2 regions of the Gorillibacterium sp. CAU 1737 genome follow, and region 2 is predicted to be linked to the other one. Evidence: riboswitches for the same ligand, from Rfam matches in the RefSeq annotation. Region 2 holds a riboswitch; the other holds the start of a gene.
What was found. A riboswitch is a leader RNA that binds a small molecule or an ion and turns the genes downstream of it on or off. The one in region 2 is predicted to bind FMN.
Positions count from the first base shown of each region.

Region 1: it holds a riboswitch for FMN, as region 2 does, so the genes downstream of both, ribD (bifunctional diaminohydroxyphosphoribosylaminopyrimidine deaminase/5-amino-6-(5-phosphoribosylamino)uracil reductase RibD) here and AAFN83_RS05650 (DMT family transporter) in region 2, are expected to answer to the same signal.

Region 1 covers NZ_JBDQQO010000002.1:590,102-604,905, forward strand. The annotation lists gene AAFN83_RS07270 (nucleoside recognition domain-containing protein) at 1-362, opposite strand, end outside; gene AAFN83_RS07275 (D-alanyl-D-alanine carboxypeptidase family protein) at 366-1,595, opposite strand; partial or broken gene ytfJ (GerW family sporulation protein) at 2,063-2,458, opposite strand; gene fabV (enoyl-ACP reductase FabV) at 2,692-3,879, shown strand; gene AAFN83_RS07290 (DUF2953 domain-containing protein) at 3,987-4,721, opposite strand; gene scpB (SMC-Scp complex subunit ScpB) at 4,862-5,548, opposite strand; gene AAFN83_RS07300 (segregation and condensation protein A) at 5,532-6,353, opposite strand; gene ribH (6,7-dimethyl-8-ribityllumazine synthase) at 6,422-6,892, opposite strand; gene AAFN83_RS07310 (bifunctional 3,4-dihydroxy-2-butanone-4-phosphate synthase/GTP cyclohydrolase II) at 6,898-8,157, opposite strand; gene ribE (riboflavin synthase) at 8,278-8,940, opposite strand; gene ribD (bifunctional diaminohydroxyphosphoribosylaminopyrimidine deaminase/5-amino-6-(5-phosphoribosylamino)uracil reductase RibD) at 8,921-10,129, opposite strand; FMN riboswitch at 10,410-10,588, opposite strand; gene AAFN83_RS07325 (LCP family protein) at 10,781-11,734, opposite strand; gene AAFN83_RS07330 (peptidylprolyl isomerase) at 11,869-12,300, opposite strand; gene lysA (diaminopimelate decarboxylase) at 12,388-13,728, opposite strand; gene AAFN83_RS07340 (stage V sporulation protein AB) at 13,841-14,257, opposite strand; gene AAFN83_RS07345 (stage V sporulation protein AA) at 14,241-14,804, opposite strand, start outside.
Region 2 covers NZ_JBDQQO010000002.1:251,762-266,565, forward strand. The annotation lists gene AAFN83_RS05550 (hypothetical protein) at 41-343, shown strand; gene AAFN83_RS05555 (transporter) at 398-679, shown strand; gene AAFN83_RS05560 (acetylglutamate kinase) at 768-1,370, shown strand; gene AAFN83_RS05565 (MarR family winged helix-turn-helix transcriptional regulator) at 1,404-1,856, opposite strand; gene AAFN83_RS05570 (NUDIX hydrolase) at 2,012-2,410, opposite strand; gene AAFN83_RS05575 (hypothetical protein) at 2,442-3,347, opposite strand; gene AAFN83_RS05580 (DMT family transporter) at 3,365-3,874, opposite strand; gene AAFN83_RS05585 (Crp/Fnr family transcriptional regulator) at 3,920-4,615, opposite strand; gene AAFN83_RS05590 (DMT family transporter) at 4,640-5,065, opposite strand; gene AAFN83_RS05595 (DUF4177 domain-containing protein) at 5,302-5,499, opposite strand; gene AAFN83_RS05600 (cupin domain-containing protein) at 5,502-6,023, opposite strand; gene AAFN83_RS05605 (hypothetical protein) at 6,316-6,450, opposite strand; gene AAFN83_RS05610 (NAD-dependent epimerase/dehydratase family protein) at 6,467-7,192, opposite strand; gene AAFN83_RS05615 (NAD-dependent epimerase/dehydratase family protein) at 7,279-7,983, opposite strand; gene AAFN83_RS05620 (TetR/AcrR family transcriptional regulator) at 8,001-8,693, opposite strand; gene AAFN83_RS05625 (hypothetical protein) at 8,883-9,086, opposite strand; gene AAFN83_RS05630 (spore germination protein) at 9,407-9,640, opposite strand; gene AAFN83_RS05635 (hypothetical protein) at 9,833-10,306, opposite strand; gene AAFN83_RS05640 (GNAT family N-acetyltransferase) at 10,352-10,906, opposite strand; gene AAFN83_RS05645 (acetylxylan esterase) at 10,940-11,890, opposite strand; gene AAFN83_RS05650 (DMT family transporter) at 12,027-13,025, opposite strand; FMN riboswitch at 13,143-13,283, opposite strand; gene AAFN83_RS05655 (stalk domain-containing protein) at 13,448-14,575, opposite strand; gene AAFN83_RS05660 (stalk domain-containing protein) at 14,744-14,804, opposite strand, start outside.

The DNA.
Region 1 (14,804 bases), 340 kb from region 2:
AGTTGCTGCAGCTCCTGCATGGCTTTGATGCCCATCGGCGTTGCGGCATTCCCCAGACCGAGAAGATTCGCACTCATGTTGGACATGATGTAGCCTGCCGCAGGATGGTTGATTGGCACACTCGGAAAAAGAAACCGTACGACCGGTCGGAGCAGCTTGGACAAAACACGCAGCAGGCCGCCCTCCTCCGCAATGCGCATCATCCCCATCCAAAAGGTAAGGACACTGACGAGGCCGAGGGAGACCGTAACCCCTGTCTCCGCTCCTTCAAAAACGGCTTTCGTCACGACATCGATGTTTCCCTGCACAGCGGCGACCACAATGCCGGTCACCAGAAAGAACAGCCAGATCCAATTGACCATAAGCTACTTCTTCCTTTCTCCGGGAATGAGCGCGGACCAAACGTCCGTGAAGGCGATGCGAAACCGATTCATCCAGCTATTGTCCTTGGCTTCTGAACTGCCGTTCGACTCTCCAACGTCCTCGTTTGCAAAGGACCCTTTCGTTCCGCTCGATGATTGGATCTTGGGCTTGGGCAGTTCCTTTAGGGAGACTTGACCGATTCGTTCTCCATTCAGATGGAGAACGAGGTCACCCCGTTTCCCCAGTCGGTATTCCAGGCTTTTGACAGCGGCAGGTTGAAGGGTGCGGCGGATGTCAGCCGCCTCTCCTTTCGTGAGCGGGTAAGCAAATTCCTCGGACGCGGCAAAGCCTTCCCCCACTTTTTCACCCGCTTGGACAACCACCTCAAGCGGATAATTCACAAACCCGTAATCCAGCATCCGGCTGTGATCCGCCCAATCGTTGCCGTCGTTTAGCGTTACGGCAGCAAGCTGCTGGCCATTCCGGGTGGCGGAGGACACCAGACACCGGCGGGATAGCTTCGTAAACCCCGTCTTCACCCCGTCGGAGCCTGGATAGAGCGACAGCATCTTGTTCTTGTTGGTCCAAACGGTGTCCCACGGCTCGTCCTCTCTCGAAATTCGCTTTGATTTGGTCTTGACGATCTCGCGGAAGAGGGGGTTTTTCAAGGCATAAGCGGCGAGCTTGGCCATATCATGAGCAGTCGAATAATGATCCTCCGCATCGAGGCCGCTTGGATTGGCGAAATGTGAGCCGACCATGCCTAATTCCTCTGCTTTCTGATTCATCAAGTAGACAAATCCTTCCTGCGAGCCCCCGACATGCTCCGCTATGGCGGTTGCCGCGTCATTGCCGGACCGCAGCATAAGGCCATAAAGCAGGTCGTTCAAGCTCATCTCCTCGCCTGCCTTCAAATAAATAGAGGAGCCCTCCTTGCCAGAGGCATTAGAGGTCACGGTCACCTTGTCCGACAAATGGCCGTATTCCACAGCCAGAATGGCCGTCATGATCTTGGTTGTGCTGGCGATTCGCATCCGTTTGTCTCCCTGCTTGCTGTACAACAGCCGTCCGGATGTGACATCAATGAGTGCTGCCGTCTCCGCCTGGGTATCCAGGGCAGGAGGTTTTTTTGAGCCTGCGGCCGGCTCTGCGTAGACAGGGGACAGGACGGAGGTCAGCAACGCCATTCCCCCAAGAAGGAGGCATGCCCTCCGAAGCACCTTACGAATCATGGTCTCACTCCCGATTGGTCGATCTCTTATGCCCCATCTATATGCGGCTGGAAGCCGGAACATGTCCACGGTTGTCCGATGCTCTGTCCACGCGTGGACAACCGCAAAAAGACCGCCCCGGCGAAAGCACCAGGGCGGTCTTCTCACATCCATCCAAAGTAAGCATCAACAATTAGCATCAAGAGAGCGCTTCGCTTCTCTTAGACGTCGGCTTTGGGATCAACGCTCGTTAACGAGGTCACCGTAGCGGCATTATCCGATACTGCGAAGGGATTCACTTCTGCCGCATTGGTGAAGCCATTCCCGCTGTTTCCCGTTCCGGAGAAACCACCGCCGTACGAGCCGCCGGTTGTCCCGCCGGAGTAGTTCCCGGTTACCGGACGTGCAGGGGGAATGTTCGCATTCCCGGCTCCCGGAGTTCCAGGCGTGAAGGAGTTTCCGGTCATGCTCGTTCGGTTGGCGCTGAAGCTTTGCAGCATGCCTTGGATGCGGTCCACGACTTGCGGTGCCGAATCGATCAACCGCTCCACCAGATGGGTTTGATTGTCGAGCGGTACCACCCGAACCCCTTGCTTGCCGACGACGAGAAAGGCGATTGGCGTGATGGAGACACCGCCGCCGCTGCCGCCGCCAAAGGGCAGCTGGACGGAAGCATGCTTCGCTTCCTCTCCCAGTTCCTTGCTTTTCTCTGTGTTAAAATCGCTGCCGCCTGCAGCAAACCCAAAGTTCACGCGAGAGATCGGCATGATGACATCTCCGTCGCCGGTCTCAATGGCGTCCCCGACGATGGTGTTCACGTTGACCATTTCGGTAATCTGTTCCATAGCTGTCTTCATTAGGCCTTGAATGGGATGGTCGGACATGGGGTCACTCCTCCTTGAGGTCATAATCAATGTGTGATGAGCTTTTTGTAGCATGCCCATTGTGCTCGAAAGCATGAGTCCTCTGCAAAATCGCTTTTGTTTAAAGCGCTTGATGCGTTGAAGAATCGCCCCTCTACTCTGCAAAGTCGATCGGGACATGGTATACTGGAACACGAAGTTCCAACAACGCTGCTATAGCGGGAATATCATTATGCCCAAAAAGGAGAATCCCGATGGTCATTCAACCGAAAATTCGCGGATTTATTTGCACCAATGCCCATCCGGAAGGCTGCGCTGAGCACGTAGCCGAACAAATCCGGTACATAAAGGAGCAACCGAAGCTGAACGGTCCCAAAAAGGTGCTGGTCATCGGAGCCTCAACCGGATTCGGGTTGGCCAGCCGGATCTCCGCTGCCTTCGGGTTCGGAGCTGACACGATTGGCGTCTTCTTCGAGCGTCCCGCCGAGAAGGATCGCACCGCATCCGCAGGCTGGTACAACACCGCCGCTTTCGAGAAGGCCGCCCGCGCGGAAGGACTTGTTGCCGAGAGCATCAACGGCAACGCCTTCTCCGATGAAATCAAGCAGGAGACGATTGCCCTCATCAAGGAAAAGCTCGGCCAAGTCGACCTGGTCATCTACAGCCTGGCTTCTCCGCGCCGTACGCACCCGAAGACAGGGGAGTCGTTTACTTCCGTCATCAAGCCCATTCAAGCCCCGTATACGAATAAGACGGTTAACTTCATGAGCGGCGCGGTGTCCGAGGTAACGGTAGCCCCGGCTACCGAAGATGAAGTCCGTCAGACCATCGCCGTCATGGGCGGCGAAGACTGGGATTTCTGGATTCACGACCTGCTTGCGGCCGGCGTTCTCGCGCAAGGCGCCAAAACCGTTGCTTATTCCTACATCGGTCCGCAAATCACCTATCCCATCTATCGGGAAGGAACCATCGGTCGGTCGAAGGACCACCTGGAACAGACAGCACATGAGCTGAATCGCCTGCTGCAGGATAAGATCGGCGGCCAAGCGGTCGTCTCGGTCAACAAGGCGCTCGTAACCCAATCCAGTTCGGCCATTCCCATCGTCCCGCTGTACATCTCCCTTCTCTTCAAGGTAATGAAGGAAAAAGGGATTCATGAAGGAACCATTGAGCAAATTTACCGTCTGTACGCGGATCGCCTTTACAAGGAAGAGACTCCGCTTGATGAAGCGGGCCGCATTCGCATTGACGATTGGGAAATGCGCGAGGATGTTCAGCAAGAGGTTGACGCGCTCTGGAACCGCATAACCGAGGAAAACCTGGCGGAGCTTGGGGACCTGGAAGGGTACCGGCAAGATTTCCTTCGTTTGTTTGGCTTTGGTCTTCCGGGCGTAGATTACGAAGCAGAGGTCGACCCGAACGTTCCTCTCACCCGAGCTTGAACTCGTTGCAGAGCTTCAACGTTACATTTCAAGAAGCTCGACGAAAGCAGCAGGACGTGCCGAAAGGCACGTCCTGTTTTCAATTCTATACGCCCGAGGCGATTCCGTCATGACCCGGTTCTGGAGCTGGTGAAGGTAGAGGCAACTGAAGATGCGGCTTTCTGCTGCCTGCGCAAGCTGCGAAGAACGTTCTTGATCTGCTTGAGACTCGAAACCCGGCGCAGGAGACTCCAACCAGAGGCAACGAGAGAGCCCAGCCGAACTTCCATAATCACTTCTACATCCGTAGAGAATGAATAGCGATTGTAGACCGGACTGACCAGTAGAATCGGTTCCGCCTTCACCCTCGTGAGGTCGGTCAAGCGACCGATCAGGAAGGCTTTTACTCCCCATCCCGCTCCGGTGAGCACGGCGGTCGTCGTGGGATTACCCGCCCCGATGGAGGTCGACCACCGAAATCCGGTGCACACGAGCCGGGCCAGCGTCTCCCTCACCCACCCTTTGTAATCGCGAACGTTTTCCTTAAAGCTTCGATAGATCGAAGTCCACCAATCGACATCCCGCTTGTTAAGATCTTCGATGTTGCGGGTTCCTGGCACCGATGGACCTTGCTCCTCTCCTTTGCCGTAAAAACGAAACCCGGTCCAGATGCCTTTATAATCAATCCGAGGAACCTCGTAGCGGTAATGAAGAAACCCGAATAAGGCCTTCACGTCAAGCTCCAGCCGATCGTCTTCCCGCGCGCGGCGAAAGCGAAATTCGATGTGAATCCGGCTTGCCAGAATGGCTCCTCCTATGAGCAGAAGAGCGAGCACTATGATGAGCGTAAGCCACCACCCCATTGCGGATACTCCCTTCCCTGAGTCCGAATGCAAAGCCAACTCCATATGAAAAACCAAAACCCGTGCTGCTTTGGCAAACCACAGCCAAAGAACACGGGTTAGTGTGTACGTTCCGATTGGAATAAATGCACAAGAATGGATTATTCCTCATCCGAGACTGGAATCGGGGACTCTTCCTCCAAAGCTCGGAACGATTCCTCAAGGGCATCCAACTCCGCTTGAAGGGGATCCACCTTGGGCTCATGGGCAAAATCTTCGAACGTGATCTGCTTGGCCTCGGCTCGACCAAACAGAAGCCGATCCTCCTCTTCCGCGCTAAGAACCTGTTCAAAAATTGACGAATCGGGCAAATCCTCCAGGCGTGACATGCCGAAGTAATCCAGAAACAGCTTGGTTGTTCCGTATAAGATGGGACGCCCCACCGCCTCGGCACGGCCTGTCTCCTCGATAAGCTCTTTTGCAACAAGCGTCTGGAGTGCCCGGTCGCATTTGACGCCGCGAATCTCCTCAATCTCCACCCGAGTAATCGGCTGGCGGTACGCAATAATGGACAGCGTCTCGAGTGCAGCCTGGGAGAGCGAGGAACGGGACGGCGACTCTGCAAGCTTTTCAAAATAAGGCGCATGCTCAGCAATGGTCGTCATCTGGTAGGCACCGGCCAATTCGATAATCTGCACCCCTCTCCCGCTCTCCTGGAGGTCTAGGCGCAAGCTTTCTACCAGCTCGCGGGCGGCCGCCGTGCTGATCTCCAGCACCTCCGCCAATTGGCGGGCGTCCAGCCCTTCGTCTCCCGCTGCGAACAGCAGGCCTTCAATAATCGGTAACATCGGATTCCGAGACAACCGCACGTTCATCCTCTCTGGCTTCAATTACGATATCCTCAAACAAGCGATGCTGAAAGCAGACGATCTGCTTCATCTTCATCAGCTCCAGCAGGGCAAGGAAGGTCGTGACGACCTCCTCCCGGGAAAACCCGTCCTCCAGCAGCCGGGAAAACAGGACGCGGCCCCCTTCTCGCTTCAACTGGCGAAGCACTTGCCCGATCCGCTCCTTCACGGAGATTTCATCACGGCGAATACGCGCGACCGCTTGCCGGTTCGCCATCTTCTTCAGGGCACGATGAAAGGCGATGAGCAAGTCGCGAGGCAGGAGCCCTTCCACCGGATTGGACTGAACTTCGCGAGCATAAGGCGACAAATCCACCGGCTCGCGCGTGAAGATGTGGCTGCGTTCCAGCTCCTTTTCCCGCAGATGATCGGCTATTTCCTTGTATTTCTTGTACTCCATCAACTGGCGGACGAGCTCGGTGCGCGGATCGAGGTCAGGATCTTCCATGCCGTCTTCCCACTCCATCTCGATCACCGGAGGCTTCGGCAGAAGCATCTTGCTCTTAATGGATAGCAGCGTCGCGGCCATGACCAAAAACTCGCTCGTGAGGTCGAGCTCCAGCTCCTGGAACAGGTCCAGGTATTCCATGTACTGGTCTGTAATCATCCGGATGGGGATGTCATAGATGTCGACCTCGTTCTTCTCAATCAAGTGGAGCAACAGATCGAGCGGCCCCTCGAAGGCTTCAAGCTTGAAGGTTACCTTATTGGCCCCGGCGGAGGCGGATGGCTCCGCCTCTTCCATAACGAGCGGTGTTGATGCGGATTGTTGTTCCTCGGTAGGTCCATTCATGCGGTTCTCCGTAATCTCCCTTACGCGTGAATCTGTTTAACCAGGTTCACCATTTCAATGGCAGTGGCTGCAGCTTCCCAGCCTTTGTTGCCAGCCTTCGTTCCAGCTCGTTCAATGGCCTGCTCGATGGAGTCCGTGGTCAGGACGCCAAAGATCGTCGGCACTCCCGTGGAGAGACCGATCGAAGCCACTCCCTTGGACACCTCGCTCGCCACGAAGTCAAAATGCGGGGTTGATCCTCGAATGACAGCGCCGAGGGTAATGACCGCATCGTATTTGCCGGTCTCCGCCATCTTCTTCGCAATGATAGGGATTTCGAAAGCACCCGGTACCCAAGCGATGTCCACATCCTCCTCATCGGCTCCGTGCCGCTTCAGGGCATCGAGAGCGCCGGAGACCAGCTTCCCAACGATGAATTCATTAAACCGTCCTGCGACGATGGCATACTTGCTGTTTTCCGAAATCAGGTTTCCTTCAAACGTACGAGTCATCTGGATCATCCTTTCTTATTAGAAGAGGGTTGGATTTGGGCGTTCGGTTCGTTCTGCTCCACAAATTGCAGGAGATGGCCCAACTTCTGTTGCTTCGTATGCAAGTAGTTTGTGTTATCTTCATTTTCCGGCATTTGCAGGGGAACTCGTTCGACCACATGAAGGCCGTAGCCCTCCAGGCCGGCAATCTTGCGCGGATTATTCGTCAGAAGACGAATTTGTCGTACACCCAGATCACGTAAAATTTGCGCTCCGATGCCGTAATCCCGCAAATCAGGTGCAAAGCCTAGTTTAATATTCGCGTCTACGGTGTCAAGTCCTTCTTCTTGAAGCTTATAGGCGCGCAATTTGTTGATGAGCCCGATGCCGCGCCCTTCCTGCCGCATATAGAGCAGGACGCCGGCTCCGGCTTGCTCGATGCGGGCAAGGGCCGCTTCCAGCTGAGGCCCGCAGTCACAACGATGGGAGTGAAAGACATCTCCAGTCAAGCATTCGGAATGTACCCGCACGAGAACCGGCTTCTCGGGATCGAGCGTTCCCTTCACGAGCGCAATGTGCTCCTTGCCGTCCACTTCGTTCGAATAAGCTACAGCTTGAAAGGTTCCAAAGTCGGTGGGAAGCTTCACCTCTACCTCCCGGATGACGAGCTCATCCTTCTCATTCCGATAGCGAATCAGATCGCGGATGCTGATGAGCGTGAGGCCTTTTTCCTCTTTCAGCTTCATCAGATCGGGGACGCGAGCCATCGTGCCGTCCTCCTGGATGACCTCGCAGATGACCGCGGCTGGCTCCGCTCCGCAAAGACGCGCCAGGTCGACGGCTGCTTCGGTGTGGCCAGCTCGGCGCAGGACGCCGCCCTTCTTGGCAATGAGCGGGAAGATGTGCCCGGGACGGCGGAAGTCACCTGGCTTGGCCTCGCTATCAATAAGCGCTTGAATGGTCAAGGAGCGCTCATGGGCAGAGATGCCGGTCGTGGTCCTCACATGGTCAACCGAGACGGTAAAGGCCGTTCCATGGTTATCTGTATTGTGCTCGACCATCGGCCGCAGGTCAAGCTCAGCGGCACGCTCTTCGGTGATCGGCACGCAGACCAGCCCGCGTCCTTCCCGAATCATGAAATTGATGACTTCGGGGGTAGCCTTCTCCGCCAACGCGATGAAGTCACCTTCGTTCTCCCGGTCCTCGTCGTCGACGACCAAGATGACCTTGCCTTGCTTCAGGTCCTCGATCGCCTTTTCAATGGAATCCAAACGAATGGGGTCCATGTCTTTTGTCCCTCCTGTCTTTCCATATCTAACAAATGTCAGTTGCACTACTTGTCTGTTGCTTTATCTGCCTGTTGTTCTATCTGCCCGTTGCTCCAAAATCACTCTCACTCGTTGTTCTTAAAGAAAGCCGTTCTCCGCAAGAAAAGCCTCGGTAAGGCCACCTGTTTTCTTGGTTGCTGCGGATGGGGCCGGTGCACGCAGCAGGCGGTCGATGTACTTGCCGAGGATGTCGGCTTCCAGGTTGACGGTATCACCCGCCGCTTTATCGGCCAGGATGGTCTCCTGCAAGGTGTGGGGAATGATGGACACCGCAAAGGATTCCTCTGTCGTGTCCACCACCGTCAGGCTGATGCCGTCAATCGCTACGGAGCCCTGCGGGATGATGTAGCGCAGCACATCCTCCCGTTCCGGCCGGATGACATAGACGACGGCGTTCTCTTCCCGATTCCGGGAGAGGATTCTTCCCGGTGTGTCCACGTGTCCCTGCACCATGTGTCCCCCATAGCGGCCGCCGGCCGCCATGGCACGCTCCAGGTTGACCCGACTTCCCGGTTGAAGTTGCTTCAGGTTGGTGCTCCGGTACGTCTGGGGCATGACATCCATGGAGACGCTGGAGGCGTCGAACCGGATGACGGTCAGGCAGACGCCGTTGACGGCGATGCTGTCGCCGAGGTGAACATCCTCCAGAATGCGCGTGGCACTGATCGTCAGGACGAGCGCCTGCCCCTCTCGCTGCACGCCGCGCAAAACCCCGATTTCTTCAATGATCCCGGTGAACATGAGCTTCTCCTCCCCTCGACGTCATAGTGCCTGTTGCCTCTGCCCCTGTCTCAGCTCCTGGCTTTCCTTCCTCCATAGAAAGGTTCCCGTAGATCGGATAGCCGGTCAGGCACAGGTCTTCCCCAAACGGCTCGGCCTTCATGTTCGTGAAGCGAATCGCATCCGCCATCCGGTCAAAGCCTTCAAAGGCGAAGCTGACGGGGGCATTCGCCCCGCCAATGATCTTCGGCGCGAAGAAGAGCACGAGCTTGTCGACCAGTTGCTCCGCCAGCATCGCGCCGTTCAGACGGCCGCCTCCTTCGAGGAGGACGGAGCCAATCTCGCGCCGCCCGAGCTCGCGCAAGGCGGCTCGCAGGCTGACGCGCGCTCCGGCTCCCTCGACGGGCACGACCTCGGCGCCTCGCTCCACCAGCCGGCGCGCTCGTTCGGGGTCTGCGCCTTCGCGCGTCAGCACGAGCACGGGCCCGCCGGAGCCTGGGCGAAGGAGCCGCGCATCCGACGGAAGCCGGAGCTCGGAGTCGACGATAACCCGAACCGGCTGGAGAGCCGGTACGGAGAGGCGCGTCGAGAACTCCGGGTCATCCGCGAGCACGGTGCCGATGCCGGTCAGCACCGCCTGGTTCCGGTGACGCAGGACGTGCACGAACTCCCGCGATTGCGGGTTCGTGATCCACCGGCTGTCCCCGGTGCGGCTGGCGACCCGGCCGTCAAGTGTGCTCGCGGTCTTCAGCGTGACGAAGGGCATCCCCGTCACGATGTACTTGCGGAACGCCTCGTTCAGGGCGAGGGCTTCCGCTTCGCGGACGCCCGTCACGACGGCGATTCCCTGCTCGCGCAGCCGGGCGAGCCCGCGTCCGGCCACGGCCGGGTTCGGGTCGCTCGCCGCGACGACCACGCGCGCGACCCTCTCGGCCACGAGCCGGTCCGCACACGGCGGTGTCTTGCCGTGGTGGCTGCACGGCTCCAGCGTGACGTAGACGGTCGCGCCTTCGGCTTCACCGCCCGCCATGTTCAACGCATGAACCTCCGCATGGGCGGTCCCGCGCTTCAGGTGAGCTCCCATGCCCACAATTCGCCCGTCCTTCACCACGACGCAGCCTACCGCCGGGTTGATCCCGGTCTGTCCCGCTGTTCCCCTCGCGAGGTTGAGGGCCAGCCCCATGTAATGATCATCGCTCAATTCGTCCACTCGGATTCCTCCCTTCTTCGATGATTTCCCAAGCGCGGCGGATCCACACAAGTCACAACAAAAAAGCCCCCGATCCAAAGGTTCGGGGGCTTGGGTTCTGAAATACGGGCAGCGCCAACGACAGCCATCCAGTCTCCTTGCTCATGCTGATTCAGACGGCGGGCGAATCCCGCATTCCTCTTCGAGCGAATGAACGAAAGACAAGCAATCAACGAACGGAATCCGCTCTTGATAGGCTTGTGAAAGGAGGTACAAAGAAGCCGAGCCGTTGGTTCTGTCGCATTTCCTTCTCCCATCCAGACTGTAACTGTCGGTCCCGGATTTGCACCGGATCAGCCGAGAGCAGGACACGGGATACGAACCGTTCCTAACACTCAGGTCACGGACTTCCACTGGCGGGGTCTCCCCAAGCTAGCGGTCACCGTCGGTAGGGACTTGCACCCTGCCCCGAAGGAAATCTTCCCCCCTCTTTCAAGGGGTTATCCCGATTCTACCACTCCAGAGCGGGTTTGCAAACCCTGTCTTTCCATAATGGGCAAGCCGTGATCCTCGTCCGTCACCGCACTTCAGATAAAAAACAAGCAGGCACTCCATGCTCGGAGTGCCTGCTTGCCTAGAGGATAGCTTAGCGATTAATCGACAGGCCTGCGCTTACTTCCCACCCGTTTCCCCATCGGCAGAAGCCTTCTGATCGGCTTGCTCCAGCGTGGAAGACACAAAGCCTTGGAGAGCAGCAGGGTCCGCGCTGAGGGCCGCTCCGCTCTTCGTGCGGATGTTCTTGATGAGATTCGTCGGCGGCAGCTGCACGCTGCGGATGCCATTGCCCTTCGCGTCATAGCCTAGCTTGCCCAGCTTGAGCATGTCGGAAGGCTCCATATTCGTCGTAACATAAGGGCTGACTGATTTGATGATACCCGGCAGCTTCACAAGAGAAGACGCATTCTGAAGCTTCTCGGTGACGGCGGTGATCAGCTTGCGCTGCCGCTCGGTACGCGAGAGGTCCGACAACGCATCGTGACGGAAGCGTACGTATTGCAGGGCGGTTTTGCCGTCCAGCTCCTGAACGCCTTTTTTCAGATGGATGTCGAATTTGTGACCGTCGGCCGCATCTTCATAATCCATGTCCTTCTCTACATCCAATGTCACGCCGCCAACTGCGTCGATCAAGGACATGAAGCCTTGGAAGTCGGTATAGACGTAATAATGAATGGGAATGTCCAATAGCTCGCTCACCGTTTGAATAGCCAATGAGGGTCCTCCGTAGGCGAGGGCTGCATTGATTTTGCCTTTTCCGTGATCGGGAATGCTCACATACGTATCGCGGAGCACTGAGAACAGCACAATGCTCTTGTCCACTGGATTGACGGACGCAATCATGAGCGTATCGGCGCGCGGATTTTGATCCTTGCCGCTGTCGCGGGAATCCCCCCCGAGCAGCAGAATGTTCACTCGATCCTTGCCCTTCCATTCCGTAGTTCCGCTGACTTCTTCGGCGTGGCTGCTCAGGCTGTTCAAGGAATCATACACCCGGTACACATAGACGCAGACCACGACCACGAGAAGGAGCAGGATCCCGAGGATGAGGCGTTTCTTCGACTTCTTCATGAGTTCCCCCTCTTTGTCTCTCTTGACTACCACGGACAAATTGACGGTTTCTTCTAGGGAAAAGTTGCACCGCATAACGAAAGAATCCCGGGGCGGAGCTCATCCGCGCCCGGGACTTTTGGCCCGCTGTCGTCTTATACCTCGGTGACTTCTACCTTGGCCATCTTGTCGCGGCCGCGGAACGTATCCACGGCTTCCATGCCGCTTACCACCTTGCCGAACACGGTGTGTTGTCCATCGAGGTGCGGCTGCGGAGCGTAGCAGATGTAGAACTGGCTACCGCCGGTGTTACGGCCTGCGTGGGCCATGGCGAGCGTTCCCCGTTCATGCTTGTTCGGGTTGATCTCACAGTTGATCGTGTAGCCAGGGCCGCCGGTTCCGGTTCCTTGCGGACAGCCGCCTTGTGCGACGAAGCCCGGGATGACGCGGTGGAACACGAGGCCGTTGTAGAAGCCGCTGTTCGCGAGCTTTTCAAAGTTGGCCACCGTGTTGGGGGCGTCTTGCTCAAACAGGTCGATGACGACTTGTTCGCCGTTTTCCATCGTAATGGTCGCTTGTTTAGCCATGGTTAGGTCTCTCCTTCGTTAACGAACTCGGTTTCCATTGTACGGGGAATGGAACAAAAACACAACTTAGAGACTCGACGCAGCTCCTTATCGCTTGGCAGCCTCCGTCGGCTGATTCTGCATGCGGGCGGGAATGAGGTCCCCCTTGACGAGGTCGGCGTGCGTCTCGCGTTGAACCACCACGTCCGCTTCTCCGTCCTTGACGAAGACGACGGCCGGGCGCCGTATGCGGTTATAGTTGCTGGCCATGGAGTAGTTGTACGCCCCGGTGCAAGAGACGGCGAGCAGATCGCCAGCCGCCGCCTTCGGCAGCTCCAGGTCCCAAATGAGCATGTCTCCGCTCTCGCAGCATTTTCCGGCAATCGAGACGGTCTCTTCGTCTGCATCGTTCGCCCGGTTCGCCAGCATGGCCTCATACTTGGCCTGGTAGAGAGCAGGTCGAGGATTGTCGGTCATGCCGCCGTCCACGGACACGTACTTGCGAACACCGGGAAGATCCTTGGTTGATCCGATCGTGTAGAGGGTCGTGCCTGCATCGCCCACGATCGTCCGTCCCGGCTCCACCCAGATCGCCGGAACCGGATAGCCATTGCTCGTAAACGTCGACGAAATGTTGCCCGTGATCGCCTTGACGTAATCAGCGATAGCGAGAGGCGTATCTCCGTCTACGTAACGAACACCGAAGCCGCCGCCCAGATTGAGCACGCGGAAGGTTGCGCCAGTCTCTTCCCGCACCGCAATACAGAATTGCAGCAGCTTGTCGACGGCCATCCGAAAGCCGTCCACCTCGAAGATCTGCGAGCCGATGTGCGAGTGAATCCCGAGCAGCGTCAGATGAGGCTGCAGAAGCGCCAGCTTGGCCGCTTCCATCGCGGCTCCGGATCCGAGGTCGAAGCCGAACTTCGAGTCCTCGTTGCCCGTCAACATATAATCATGCGTGTGCGCCTCCACTCCGGGAGAAACGCGCAGCAGGATGTCCACTTGTTTCTTGTTGCTTCCCGCCATGGCGTTCAGCAGAGCGAGCTCATGAAAGTTATCGACCACAAACACGCCGATCCCCGCATCAAGGGCGAAGGCAATTTCGTCCGGCGTCTTGTTGTTGCCGTGGAAATGAATCCGTTCCGGCGGAAACCCGGCTTGGAGGGCAGTATACAGCTCGCCGTCCGACACCACGTCCAAGGTGAGCCCTTCCTCTTCGATGAGCTTGCACATCGCCATCACGCAAAACGCTTTGCTGGCGAAGGCAATCTGATGCTCCAGACCGCTCTCCTCAAAGGCTTGAACAAACTCCCGACAGCGCCGGCGAATGAGTTCCTCATCCATCACATACAAGGGGGTGCCGAAAGATTCGGCAAGGACGGTCGCATCGCATCCGCCGATCTCCAGATGCCCCCGCCCATTAATCGTGCTGGTCCCATGCAAAAACATAACGCGTGTGCTCCCCCCAAAATCATTTATTCCAACCTTATCACATGGCCAGTAGCTCATCAACTCTCAAACGTGCATTAAGAGTGGATAAGCGATCAGGGGGTGATCATCGTTAATACACGAGCCATTCGAGCAGGGAACCGATGACTTTGCCGGCAATCATCGCAAAGAGAAAAAGAGCTATATGAGCGGTCAGGCCAAGCCGCTTCGCCAGGATCGGCAAAACGTTGACGACTTCCGTTAATCCTCCCGCGAGCAGTCCCACAAACATGCCCGACAAGAGGCCGGTTAGAAGTACCGCACCTTGAGGCAAGGGCAGCAGCCAGTCATTGAAATCGGCAAGCGTCCAATAGACAGAGCCTGCAATCATTGCCCGCTCATAGAAATGGATGGAGCGAAAGGTTCGCGTCACCTGGGCGAGGCGCGGCAGGATATCAAGTACCGCGATGAACGCCACGAAGCCCGAGCCGACGGCAATGCCCCAGGCCAAGCCGACAAAAGCAGCACCCAGCTCACGGAGGACAATCATGTCGATCGCCTTCCTTGGCAGCCAGCTTGCTGTATTCCTCGGTGACAATGTATTGGTTCATGTTTTCCTGGTAGAGATACATTTCAACTTCAAGCGGGCTCGGTTCTTCATTGAAGGTTTTCTTGAAAAACCGATTGAAGAACAGCGCCATTCCGACGCCGATCCCTAAGGAATAAGGGATCTGCAGCACATAGGGGCGAAGCTCCAAATGCCCGGTAAGAAGGCGATAAAGCCGCTGATGAGCGGCTTGCATGCTGACATCCGCGTGGAAGTTGAGGATCGTAAGCCCCGAGCCGATAAAGAGCAGAAGCCAAACCGCCGAAACGAGCAGCCAGTTGGGGATTCGATCCGGTTTGGCTTTTACTTCTACCAAGACGAAAGGATCTCCAAAGTGCTCGATGCGAAGCCCGGGAACCTGCTTGTGCACCAGATCGATGATATGTAAGACGTCGATGAGCACCATGTTGCCGTCTTTGTGCTCCGGTCTCGCCAGCACAAGCGCCTTCAGTTCTTCTTCGAGCTCGGAATCGGCAAGCAGTCGAGCGGC
Region 2 (14,804 bases):
GTAGGCACTGCCACATTGGATAAACCGGAGGGCGGAACGGATGAGCATGCAAATGACGGGGAACACCGAGCACACCTTGTATCAAATGAACCCCGAAACCATGAACGGGATGAAAACCATGCGTGAGCACATGCACCATATGTGCAAGCAGCATCAGAATCAAATGGTCCGAGTCGAAACCATGGACGGCGATGTTTTTGAAGGGATTTTAATGGGGTCGGAGAAAGGCGTTCTCTACTTGAAACAGCCGGGAAGCGACACAAGCAATCGCTATAACCCGTACAGCGACGCAATCCTCGCGTTGGTGCTTTTTGAACTGCTGGTCATTACGCTCTTGATCTGATTTTATTCCTTGATTTCAAGCTTTTTAAGATAAGGAGTGATTTCTGTGGCATTCATGCCGCCCCAAGGCCCGCAGGGCCTTCAACAAGGACCGACCTCTCCGCCTCCCTCTTACGTTCCTCAGCAGCCGATGGCCACCTCTTTCGCCGTTGATCCAGGTGCGATCTGGCGATGCCGATTCCGCTATACCTACATCTGGCTGAGGAATGGATCGAACTTCTGGTTCTTTCCGACCTTTGTTGGCCGTACCTCCGTCTCGGGCTTCCGCTGGACGGGTAGAAGCTGGGTCTTCACCGGCCTGTCCTTGAATCAAATTGTTACGTTTACTTGCGTCTAATCATACGAAAAAGCCTCCCTGCTCGAATGCGCCATGCATCATCGAGCGGAGAGGCTGATCTTGTTTCGCGAAAGGAGCTTTCTCTGCCATGTACTCGTATTACAACGGTTATCCGATGACCTACCGGCAGCTTCCTCCCAGCGGCTGGTCCCCTGCCATGGTCCAATTGAATCAAAAGCTTCGTGCACTCTGGTCCCAGCATATCTTTTGGACTCGCCTTGCGGTAAACAGCCTGGTCGGGAAGTATCCGGACCAGCAAGCAACGCTGGCTCGCCTGCTCCGCAATCCAAAGGATTTTGCTGCCGTGCTCAAACCGCTGTATGGAGCGGAAGCGGCCGCTACCTTCGATCGCTTGCTCACCAGTCATCTGACGATTGCAGCCGAGCTCGTGACCGCCTTGCGTGACGGACAGAAGGAGAAGGCGGCGGATGCAAACAAGCGCTGGTATGCCAATGCCGAAGAGATCGCCGACTTTCTGGCTCGCATCAATCCCTATTGGTCGAAAGCAGACTGGGTAAAGATGATGGATCAGCATCTCCAGCTGTTAACCCAGGAGGTCTCTTCTCGCCTGGCTGCAAACTACGTGGAAAATGTAAGGCTCAGCGATTCGATCGAACAACAGGCGCTTGGCATGGCGGATGAAATGACACGGGGAATCGTGCTGCAGTTCCCGACGGTCTTTCATTTATAGCCTCTGCACAAGGATAAGTTTACGCTTCTTGCCTTAGCATGGAGCTTTGTCCATCATGAAGCGAAGCGTATCAATCATTCGCAGCGCTTGCTCGGTATCCATCTCGAAGGAATCGATCAAATGGCCCGGAATGGCCGCCGCCTTCTCCTGAAGCTCGCGGCCTTCCTCCGTCAGCGAAACGATCACCTGCCGCTCGTCAATGTCACTGCGCGAACGCTTGAGGAAGCCTTGCGATTCCAGCTTCTTCAGCAGCGGCGTCAACGTGCCGGAATCCAGGTAGAGCTTATCCCCGAGCGTCTTGACCGGGATATTGTCCTCTTCCCAGAGCGCCAGCATCGTGATGTAACCGGTATACGTAAGGCCGAGCGGAGTAAGCAGCGGCCGGTACTTCTTAATGATTTCCTTCGAGCATACATAAAAGGCGAAGCAGATCTGGTTGTCCAGCTTCATGCGTTCGCTGGCGTTCGGGCTAAGTTGTTCGTTCATGGGTTGGAGCCTCCTTCGATCCACTCGCACGGATTCGTTTCATTAAATCGTAAACAATTAAATGGAGAAAGTCAAGGTGATCGCCCCTTCCGTGACTTCCGCATAAAAACGCCCGGCTCTCTCCATGAGAAGGCCGGGCGTTTCATCTTATGGATTTACAATTGTCCACGCTCGTGCAAAGCATCAAAAACCAGCTGACAGACAGCGGACACCCGTTCGCGGTCTTGATAGCCCAACCAGGCCAATTCCGCAATCTCCGCATCCGGCTTCAGCTCACCCGTATAATCCGCCTCATAGCAGGTCATACGGACTGGGGTTCCATGAGCTTTCCCATGAGCCTCCGCTTCGAAGGCACCCATCGGGATGATGGTTTCCGGAAGAATGTGAACCGATATCTCTTCCAGGATTTCCCGGGCGAGGGTTTCTTCATCGGTTTCCCCCGGCTCTCGTTTGCCTCCCGGAAGATAAAAGAGATCCTTGCCGTTCGAGCGAGCGCACAGAATCTTGTCTTCCTTCCTCAGAATCCATGCCACCTTGTCGATGATTGAGGCCATTTTCGTTGTCTCCTTCTGATCTCGTTGCTCATTACTCCGCTTCTGCAGCCTTGCTCAAGAAGGCTTCCATCTTCGCAAGCTTCTCTTGATCTTCTACATTGGGGTTAACCGCTGCTACCATCTCCAGGTACTGCATCGACAGAGATTTGGCGAACGTCGTTTTCGTAAAATCAATGCCGTAGGGGAGGTCTTCCTGTGTTTGATTGTTAATGGCATTTACAACACGTTGATTCCCCTTGGCCGCTTCATAAGCCTTCGTAAAGTGGGAATGGCTGAGGTCAGCCAATGAATCTTGCCCTGCCATCCATTTGATGCTGCTCTTGTCCAATAAGAGAACATCCGGGTATTCCGACATCAGCTCTGCCATGGCTTTGGTCATATAGGCTTGATCCATCCCGCCCGAGGAGCTGGTCGGCAAGTAAAGAACGCGAACTTTGACCCGCTTCCATTCCGGGAACTGCTTCAAAATGGCCTCTTCGACCACCTTGCTCTCCTGAGCCTGATCGTCCGCCTGGAAGGCTCCGAGGAACATGATGCTCAGATCAACCGGCGGAAGCGCCGCTTCCTTCCTTCGCTCATCGACGACGTTCCAGGTGAAGGCTCCCACAATGACGAGTACGGCTACACTGATGATGCCGATCATCAGCCGTGTTCGGTTCAGTCGGAAGAAGTCCTCCGTTCGGCTGACCGTGCCGGACAGCTTGCCGAATTTCTTCAATCGTTCTTCTTCTACCGCGTTAACCGCTTGTTTGGACCGATAGTCCAAAATGGTGCGGTACGCCTCAATGTCCTTCTCCACTTCAGCCAACGCTTCAGCATTGCTGCCGGCCCGCGCCGTTCTCTCGCGCTTCAGGACGAGCTCAAACGCTCGGTCCAGCTCCTCCTGCGGAGTTTGTTCATTCGCATTCACTCGTTCGTATGCGGATTTGATGTCCACTGCATGATCCCTGCCTTTTAGGATGCCTTTGAATCACAATCGGATTCGTTAATAATGATACTTCTACGGAGCAGGGCATGTAAAGGTTTCATTTTCCCACCAAACTGGAAGACCATAACGCCGGCGATGATGATGAGCACCCCAATGAGCTTGTTGAAGGCAAATGGGACCTTTTCCAAGCCAAGGCCTCCGAACGAATCGAAGAGAAGCGCCGTTGCCAGCTGGGAGGTCATCACGAGCGAAACGGCGAAGGTTGGACTGGTCAGGCGCAAAGCGTTGACGAGGCAGATCACGACCCCTACCCCAAGCAGACCGCTGAAAGCATACCAGGGCTTAATGGGCTGCAGGGTGAAGAAGCTTGCACCCTCCATGATCGCCCCCAGCACGAAGGACGCAAGAAAGCCCATCGCGAGCACAATAGTCGTCGTCGACCAGGAGCCGGTTCTTTCATTCATTTTGCTGTTGAATACGTTCTGCAGACTTACCAGCGAGCCGGCGAGCAGAGCGAGTGCGATTCCGATCAACATGGCATCTCCTCTCCTTCGTTGAGTGTGATGAGCAGACTCGGAACGTTAGTCGGCCGAATCTTCATTGGCAATGAAGCGCAGCCGTTCCTTATCCAAAATCGTCAGCATTCCTTTCTCCCGCTTCACCAATCCGTCTTCGATAAAACGTCGCAGTACCCGATTCACATGCCGGTAGCTCGTTCCGATCAGATTGGCCGTATCTTTAAGCGAGGAGACTTGCATCCCTGCCTCTTCCCCATCCACTTCGTCAAACCCGTTCGACAACAGGTACCAGGCTAGCCTTGCCTCCGCCGTATGCAGCAGATTGAAGCTGAGGGAGCTGGACTTCCGTTGGAACTTCTCCCCAATAATCTTCAGCAGGAATTGCAGGAGCGGGGGATGGTTCATTCCGAATTGGTGCATAGCCTGGTAGGAAACCCGGATCATCTCCAGAGGAGTGACAGCTTCTACCGTATTCATGATGGGAATGCCCTGAATGAACTCGATATCGCCAATGACCTCCGGTGGAGTCAAAAAGGACAGGATAAGCGTATTCCCTTGCTCCGAAGTGGTGTAGCACTTCATTTTGCCCTTGATCAGGATGTAGAGCTGGGTCGGGGTTTCCCCCTGATTGCAGATGTTCTCTCGAACGTCAAACCGACAGAGAACCAGCTTTGAACGAAGGGCTTCGGGAAACAGCGCCGAAAGACCGCCTTCTATAATGGCCTGCTCCACTGCTGCCGGATTGGTGATTTCTTTCATGGAGATTCCTCCCCGTTAATGGGCTTACAGGTTGAGAACGACGATCCCGCCGATCATCAGGCCGATCCCGACGAATTGCGGAAGCTTCATCTGCCGTTTGATGACGCCGAACCAGCCGTTCTTGTCGATCAGGAAGATCAAGGTGAGCTGAGCAATCAGCAGAACGGCAATCGCAAAGGTGACCCCGATCTGCTGGATCGCCGTGACCTCGCTGAAGATGATGACGGCACCGAAGGCTCCTCCAATGCGATAAAGCGGTTTGACCTGCCGAATGCCTTCCTTGTTCCCATCTCGGACGGTCAGGTATATGAGCAAGGCGGCAATGAATCCGGTAAATTGGGTCAGGGTCGCTCCCTGCCAGGTTCCGATATCTTTCCCAATGGTGGTGTTGGCAACGCCTTGAAGGGTGATGAAGGCTCCCCCGAGCAAGGCATAGATGATTCCTTTCATTTCCGATTCCCTCCATTTCCTTTCCCTACTTTACTTGCAGAAGAGGTTCGGAAGAAAGGACATATGTCCTCAAATCCTATTTTCGCACAGGAATGCTTGCGCTCACAACGAGCAATGAAGAGCAGTTGCAGCTCAACAGCTTCAAGAAAGCAAATACCGCCCTCCTCGCCATTCGGGAATCCCAAAGGCAAGGAAGGCGGTCGCTGTTATCCTCTCTGTCGTTTGATCATCGGTTCCTAGAATCTTCGCGGCCGCTTCAGAACGGCAATCACAAAGCGGGTAGCCCCTTGGCTTTGATTCGTGTCAAATACGGACACAAGCTCCCAGCCCTCTCTTCCGAGGGCATTCAATTTCAAGTCGAATTCCTCGATGTCGAGAATTCCTCCCAGCATGCCGCTCGTCTCGGTCTTGATCGTTTTGTATTCCCATTCCATGTTTATTCTTCCTCCTTGGCAGGGTAAAGGTGTCCAATCGCTTTCCACTTCTCGCGCACATCCGCTTCCCCTTTGAGATAGTCAACTTGTTGGTTCTTGTCAAACACCCTCTGTACGTCCATCAACACGTTGAGCTTGTTGGAATCCGGATATTCCACCACATCCAACTCTCGCTTCGTCCGAATGTCCAGATAACGACAAGGAGCATCGGTATGATTGTACAACTGATGCGCGCCTGTCGGCCCGATCTCGAAGAAAAGCAAGTCTCCCGCCTGAACCTCTTCGATCCCCTTCGGAGTGCGAAGCAGGGCCATTCCTTCCAGAATAACAAACAACTCCTCCGCATTGTGATGGAAATGATACGGGAACGAGAACTTGTCCGGGTCCAGCGAACGCAGATCAAAGACGAGCTGCTCGGCACCTGCAAGCGATGCAAGACGTTCACTGGTGAGCCAAGCGAATTCGGGTATGGAGGAACCTCTTTCTGACAGCGGCAGCTCATGAAGCGAAAATCGACTCCCCATGACCATGCTCCTTTCGGTCACCCAAAATGGTTACATGAAAATTTGTTAACATAATATTGTTTATGTAGACTCATGGGCGAACAAGGGTAAATTTCTTAATTGCACACTTTGTGATTCGTTTCTCATACGTGAATGGAAGAAACTAGTGAATGACGCGACTTTATGAGAAGTCTATCACGATTCTTCCCCGCCAGCAATCTCTGCTGTCTGCAGGATTTTGCGTCCCCGGTATAGCAAAAGAACATCCTCCTGCCCCGTGAGGCAATGAGAGGATGTTCTTCTCTTTATAACGTTACTTTTTGTCGCCTGTGAGCAGCTTCGGCAGCTCCTCCAGCATGGCCTTTCTTGTGAAAGCGTCCGAATTGGACTTCTCAATATCAAGCGAATAGACATGGCCGGCTTGAACGGCAGGCAGTCCCTTCCACACCTGGCTCTCCATAAGCTTACTGGTGGACTGCTGAGCTTCTTCCGCTACCGGATTTAGAATGATGCCTCGCTGCTCGCTGAGCAATATCGTTCGATTCAATTACCTCTAGCTTTGGTCCTGTTCGGAGCGAGGCATCAACCATAACCCAAGCAACGCTCTTACTGTGAACAGCTTTATACTGAGAGAAAGGGCCGACCATGAAAGGTCGAAGAAACTGGAACATGATAATCCCCATCTTCTCGCCTAACCGTTTCTTATCGCGATTTCCCAACATGAAGGAAGGTCTCAGAATTACCAAGCGAGGGAGACTCAATCGAATTAATTCACGTTCCAACTCACCTTTTACGCGATTGTAGAACAACTTTGATTTGTCAGACGACGCCATGGCCGTTACGACAATCATTTTTGCTGCGCCGTACTTTCGGGCTGCTCTCCCCAATTCTAATGGGTATGTGTAATCAACTTTCCGGAATGCTTCCTGACTGCCCGCTTGCTTGATCGTGGTTCCCAATGTACAAAACACATCTGCTTGTTTTAGTATTTCTGAGCCAACTTCTTCCCCAAGCCGATCAAAGGATATGAGCTTTTGGACAAGCTTGGGGTGCGACAGTCCCATATCCCTTCGTACCAAGACAATGACTTGACGGTACGCAGGATGCTCAAGCAACTGCCTCACAAGCTGTTGCCCAACAAGTCCGGTAGCTCCCGCAACGACAGCCGTCGTAGATTGTTTTTTGGACATGCGTCCACTTCCTCTCTCAAACCCCGAATCATTTGCAATAAATGCGGTTTCGCCGAAACGGACCTGATCACACTCAAAGGGAATCACTATGTCGAGCTTGCACTGCTGTTCATTTTTACTTTACGCGAGATGACCTCTGATTCCAGTATTTCAACCTCTTCGCCTTGTTCATGGGCTAGCAGAATCATCGCTTGGGCCACATCCTTGCAAGGAATAGCCTTCATTCGAGCCAGCTTGCCAATTAAGAAGGGATCAATGATTCGAAAAATCATATTGGTAGCTCGATCTCCAATGGATTCATCTTCCCGTTCCCCTAGCAATAACGAAGGACGCAAAATGACAAGGCGCGGTAAGCCTAGCGCCAGCAAATCCCTCTCCAGATGTCCCTTTACACGTGTATAAAACATCCTGGATTTCTCAGACGCCCACATGGCTGTTACAATTACATAACTAGCTGAGCCGTGTTGCTTAGCAAGCTTTGCCAGTGCTAACGGATACTCATGATCGACTTTGCAAAACGCTTCTTTCGAACCGGCTTGTTGCATGGTTGTGCCTAAGGTGCAATAAACATCAGCATCCTTAAGCACATGAGCATCGATTTCGTTTTCCAGTCGATCAAAAGAGACTTGTCTTTCAATCAGCTTCGGGTGGGAGATTCCCGTACTTCGACGAACGAGCGCAATCACATTTTGATACACCGGATCGTTTAGTAATTGATGCATTAGCTGCTTTCCCATCATTCCTGTAGCACCCGCTACAACAGCCGTATCTGCCTCTTTTCTTTTTGTCATCGCGACCTCCGTTTACTCTAATCAAACTGCGGTCTCTGTCCTGCCGTCCGATTAACCATATGATTAATGGGATATCCATCCAAATACCAAATCATCGTTTTTCGAACATCTTCTTCAAAGTTTCGCTTAAGCCCGTTGAGATCATTTTGCTCAATGATATGGATAACAGCCTCGGGCAAAGTAGCTGACAATTTGCAACCGGTTATAATCGAAGCCTCTGTTTGCAGAATCTCCATTACATCCTCTGGCGATATGATGGATGATTTGCATATAATGCCCACCAACTCTGACATGCGTTTATATAGATTTATTTTTTGGTGAAGCATGGTTTCCGCATCCACATTTTTCTCAAAAACTGCTGTACGCATCGATTCGAGTTTGATGTATAAAGGATTTTGGTCGATCAACTCCATAAGCTCATTCATGACAAGATTCTTGAAATCTTCATAGTCCCGCACGGGTGTTGTCTTCGCCATCTCTATCAAATGAGTAAGCCTCTTCTCGTACTCTCGACACAAGATACGAAAGAACAGCTCTTCTTTTGTTCGAAAGTACACGAATAGAATTCCATTTGAAATGCCCAAATTCTTGGCAATGTCAGACATCTTGATTTTATCGTAGTCCAGAACCATGAACATTTCTGTGGACTTATCCAAAATGGATTTTGATTTAGCGGCCTTAGCTTCTGATGTCATTGCACGCTTTGCCACTATGCTCATCACTCCATTCGACCTATTATGCGGGCTCGTCGATCTGGAGTCCATTATCATCTAAGGCGCATTTTTAATGGTTAACCAAACATCTTGATAATTTTATCGTACGCACGATCTCCAAAAAGATTTTTCATAAACACCATGGGTTTCGCCATAAAACCGACCAGATAACGTGTTTTTGGCCTTCTAGCGGTCACTGCTTTGCCAATAGTTCGTGCAATTAAAATTTCGAATCATTCCATCTGCAGCCTTGTTTGCTGCCTGAGCATAGGGGCCATTTACAGAAACCTTCTTCAGATTTTCTGCTGCAATAATTCCCCAATCTGTTCTAATCCCACCGGGTTCAATCACGATAACATCAATTCCAAATGGCTCTAACTCCAAGCGCAAGCAATCAGAGAGCCCTGAGAGCCCCTCCACTGCATGCTCCCGTGATCAGTGCAACTTTCTTACTCATATTAGCTCATCCTACTCTTTTGACTCTGAGTCAATTATAAGTGACTCTTAGTCAATTGTCAACATAGTTGAGCAAGACCGCCTCGTCCGTATTTTATCCTGAACGAAACCCTTCGATTCCCGGACACTATGTTCTGAGTTTACGGGTTTTTAGGGAAAGCTACATGCATCCAACAAGAAAAACACCAAGCCTCCCTCAGGAAGGCCTGGTGTTTCCTCTATTCAATCGATTCTATTCTTGGTCATGGGCAAGGCTATAGCGGGGTATTCACATTCGGAGTGTCTACAATATCGGGATCAATGGCGTTCATGCTTCCGTTTGCCACCGATTGATTGCTCAGGTAGCTATCTCCCGGTGAAAACGAGTTGGCCCCGGAAAAGATTTTACTGCTGCTCGACAAATTGATGAGGCAGGTGTCGCCGATCTGAACGTTGGAGCCGGATCCGACGCTGTTGATCTTGATTCCGCCGATAACAATCGAAGGCACGTCCGTCTCCCCCTCTCGCCTGATTGAGTGTGATCGTACAACCTCAGTCGATCTAGGCAGGGACAGGCGACATTCGCTTCCTCGTTCCTCCCTAGACTAGACCAAAGCCCACGGTCAAGCACGCCTCGCGGGTTCTCTTGGCATTCTATGCGGATAGAAGCCCAGCCGTCACCGTCAAGCCTTCCACTCCGGTTAGCCTCCGAACACCTCTACTTCAGGGTGGGTAAGCGCCCGATCTACAATAGGTCCTTGCACGATGTTCACAAAAGCGATGTTGCTGGAGCGGATGCTCAGAAGGCGCTTGTGCTCCGGGATTCCGAAAGCCTGCAGCGCACGGTCCGTGAGGTGCAGCTCCCCGTCCTGATCCAACTCCGCGGTTGCAAAAATTCGTCCTTTGTGCTGAATCCAGGTGTCTTGCAGGAGCGTACCCTCCGACTCAAAAGCGGGTTGTACCGCTTCCAGCAAGGGAGAGTCGTGCAGCCTCATTCGCGGAACGGAGAGCACGCTGAAACCTCGAGATGTCTTGCTTCCTGACATGAGAAGCACTCGTTCCCCCGGTATAATTCCGTAATCTGACAGCGCTTCTGAGGGCAGCCGTACCTTGCCGTTCGCTTCCCCTTGTATCCAGCCGTACACGTACTTCCCGCCAAACGTGAGCTGCGGCATCCCATTCCCTCCCTACTCTTTACATGCACCCGCGCGGAAGCAAAATCATGAAGCCGACAAAGGCAGGTCATACAGATGGAAGCCGTCCGCTTCTCGGACGAATCGGTATCCGCAGGCTGGATAAAACCGATTCAGCGCTTCGTTGCTCGCTATGCAATCCAGCCGAAGCCACTTCTTGCCCGGGTAACTTGCTCCGGTTTCGGCCCATTTCAGCATGGCGGAGCCTAACCCAGTCCCGGCATAGGCGCGGTTCACCACAACCCGATGAATATAGACCGCCTCTTCTAAAAGACCATCCTCGTTACCCCACAAGCGGTGGTCCCAGGCGCTCGGGTTCCACTGGAGAATCATCATCCCGGCCCACTCGCTCTTCCCTTCCTCCCGGAAGGCAAAGACGTCTCCCCGCTTCACAGCTTCCGTCATGTTATGGGAATCCTGACCGGATAATAGCCCTTCCCATTGCGAAGATCCACGGCTGTTCAGCCAACGAGCCGTATCGAGCATCAATTGGCTTAAGGAATCCGTATCCGCAACCTCCGCACGGAAAGGCTTAATGGGGCCAAGCACGTCGGTATGTACGATCTGAACTGCATTCAACATCTTGTTCGCCTCCTGAGTGATCCTTGTTTATGCCTACAAATGCTGCTGAATGAACGCGTGCACCTTGCGCATGTGGTCGGGGCCTGTCCAATGGCCGTTGAACGGATAGACAATCATTTCCTTCGAGCTGGTGATGCGGTTATACGCCGCATAGATAGAATCCGGCGTGCAGACCGGGTCCTTCAGGCTGACCGTACACAAGAGCGGAGCTTGGATCCGATCGGCCAGATTGACTGCGTCGAAATAGCTGAGCGTGTCGAGAGCGGCATCTAAATCTTCGGGATGGCGCGTGAGGTAGTCGGCCACTTCGGAGATCGAGCCGACCGAGTTGATGATAGCCGAATCAAGCTGACACATATTGGGGAGCGAAGCTACCGCGATGCGAACCTCTTCGCGAAGCAGCGAGCTGACCATCAGCGTCAAGCCTCCGCCTTGGCTGGTGCCCATGGCGATAATCCGCTGCGGATCAATCTCCGGCTGCTCCTTCACGAAGCGGACAGCCCGCAAGGCGTCCACTGTGATCGCCTTGTAGTAAAAGTTGTCCTTATCGAGGATATTCTGAGTCACCCAGCCTTTGGATGAGCCGCCGTGCTGAGCGAGCGTATTGCCGGTGATTCCCCCTTGACCGCGAACATCCACGGCAAAGACAGCGTAGCCCATCATGAGCCAGACGGCGTGGTGCTCGGGCAGCTCGCGGGAGCCGGTGTAGCCATGGTAGAGTACGATGCAAGGAAGCGGCTTGCGCGGTGCGTTCTCCGGAAGGAGCAGCCAGCCGTGAATAGGCGTGTCTGCAAAGCCGGTATAAACAACATCGTAGGAGATGGTCCCGAGAAGAGGCGACTCCGCTCTCGTCCGTTCCCCGCGAACCGGAATGGCTTTCTCCTCGAGCATTAGGCGATCCCAGAACAGGTCGAAGTCCGGTCGAGCCGTACGACCGGACTCCAGAGCTTCCAGGTCTTGAATTCGTTTGGCAATGGCGTTCATGAATACAAAGCCTCCTAAGGTAGGTCATGATGCAAGTTGCTTTCAGCTTAATACAATGGAATCCATTTGGCTACTCCACATGAAAATACCGGCCCCCATGTGGGAGCCGGTACAGAATAAAGCTGTGCGGTTTATTTTACGCTTGGGCCAGCGCCCCATCGCTCACGCTCTGCTTCTGCCGCGAAATGAGGAAGAGCACAACCCAGATGAGCAGGAAGCCAATGATTTGAGACGAGGTCACCAGCTGCGGCTGGGTCAGCCAGCCCATGTGGTACCCGAGCCAGTTGACGAGAATCCCCGCCATCGGAAAGCTCAATTCGGCAAGCGTTGCATACGACGCCTTGATGGCGCTCAAACCCTTGTAATAGAGCAGCATGCTGAGCAGGCCCGGCAAGAGGGCTTGCAGGAGCAGGTTGATCGACACTCCGGCGATCGAGCCTGCATCCGTCGGAAGCGTCCACGCCTCACGGTTGATGAGCACCATGACGAACAGGAGCGGTAACGCCATCGTGAACCGAAGCGAGGTGACCGTTTCGTATTTCATGGAACGCAGCAGGTAACTTCCCATGACCGTGGACCCGCCCCACAGCAACGCGGCCCCGATGGCGAACAGGTTGCCCGGCTTGATGAGCTGGGTGTGGTCTCCGATCGGAAGCGACCACCCGAAGGTCAACAGGTACGTTCCGGCTAATGCGATGACGACGAAGAAGCCAAACGACTTGGGCAAGGCTTCCTTCAGCACGAGGCGAGCGAGCAGGATGGCCATTAGCGGCTGAAGCTTTTGCAGAAGCAGGACGGCATTCAAGTCCCCGTAAGCGACGCCTTTGGTAAACAGCACGGTGGCGATTGCGGACCCGCCCCAGGATACGAACAGGATTGCGCCAAGCTGGCGAAGGCCGATTCCCTTCAGATCGGATCGGTTCTTCCACAGCACAGGACCTGCGATCAGGACGAGCAGGATGTGCTCCAGAAAGACAAGCTGGGTCGAGGTCATGTGGGTCAAGAGCAGGTTGCGGAACAGCGGGTCGATTCCCCACAGCGCAGCCCCAATCACCACAAACCAGAACTCCTTGCGGACCCGCGGAAGACGGACCAGGGGCGACGGCGAGACATGGACATTGTTCATCTGACTCATAAGCGGCTCCTTCTGACGTTCAGGACATTGCGGTAAAAAAGCCCCTACCCTGCACATAGGCAGACTAGGGGCTCGGTCAAACAAGCATGCGAAAAGAAAGCTATCGCAAAGCGGCTTGCCGATCTTCTACCATCCGGACTATCACCGTCGGCCCTGGAATCGCACCAGATCAGTCCCCTCTTGCACGGGAGTCGCGGGCTTCGTCTTACGGAAGACGTTACCGCCGGTAGGGACTTGCACCCTGCCCCGAAGATCTTTTCGTTTAGTTGATGATTAGAGCATACCTCACCCACTTACGAAAATCAAGTGACAGAGTGATGAATGTTACGACTTTCACATGATCTCGTCGCATGAACCGCATCCCATGACAAAAGGAGAACCCCGGTCCGGGGTTCTCCTTTTGAGCAAAGCCGCTTCGTCCATTACCGAAATTTACTGAGCGGGAACGTGAATTCCGGGAAACCCGCTGCGTACGGGGTGTACTCATAGGGCTCAAAGTACACGACGATGGCGTCATTTTGCAGATAAAACGGTTGGTCGTCGGCAATGGATTCGAACGGAGCCAGCAAATATCCATAGCGTTCCGGCAAGAGCTTTTTAACCTCTTTGTTGATGATCGTCTTGTAGTTCGGATTGTTCAGAGCGGCTTGCTTAAGCGTCAGCACATCCCCCGTCTTCAAGTCGAAGGTATACGCATGACGCGCAGGGGATCCATGAGCCCCTCCCAAATAGAGGTAATCGCTTAAGTAGAGGCTGAGTTTGCCATTCTGATTGTTCGTGATGAAGTAATTGAGCGTATAGCTGTTTTTACCCGAGAACCCCGGCTCCGATTCCGCCAATTGTTTCCTCGCCTCGGCAGCCAGCTTTTTGACCTCATTTTCCAGGAAGATGCTGATCTTGTCTTGGACCGCTTCATCCGGCATTTGCCCGATCCGCGGATATTGGATGTCGATATCGGCTTTGCTTGTCGTCTCTTTGATTTCCTTGGTCATGACGACTAGTTGGTTATACGGGATTCCATGTACCGAGATGGTACCGTCCGGGTTTGCTTGCACGTAATATTGGAAGGTTTCAAGGAAGAACCGAAGCGGCACGTAGGTCGTTCCATTCAAGATAACCGGATCCGTCCCGTAAATCTGTTGGTCGTTAATCGTATAGGGCCGCGGCTCGCCCGTCTTCGTTGTGAGGGTTACGTTGCGCCCGCTTACCGTAGATGCCTTCTCCTTTTGATTCCAGCTGAGCTTGAGATGAAGGGCGTCGCTGATCGGCCTCAGCGCCACATACGTGGTTCCGCCGTCCTTGGAGACCGCCCCGGGGACGGTTACGAGCTGCCCGTCAATCTTGAGCTTGAGTGTCTTCGGGATTACCCTCTGCGCTTCGCTGGCAAGCCGAATAACATCAGCATTTGCCGCAGCAGCGGAGCTAGAGCTGGGCAGCATCACGGAGGCCCCTCCAGCGAGCAGCGTCACCGCGAGCGGTACAGACAGCCAGCGGAGAGCCGAAGCGGATTTACGGGGTGGGGTTGGACCTTGCTTCGGATTGGATTTCATGAATAAGACTCCTTTTCTCCATTATGAGCAGCAGAGAATCTGTCGGTTTCGGTATGTCCGAAGTGCGGGAATATCATGCATCTGAGCCGCAGTTCCGATCGAACATCCTTACCTAGAAAAGACGAGAAAGACCGGCATTCGGTTTCACTCGTCTTTACCCTTTGCTTTCTATTGTTGAAACGTACTCAGCGGGAATCGGAATTCGGGGAAATAGTCAAAGAATCTGGTT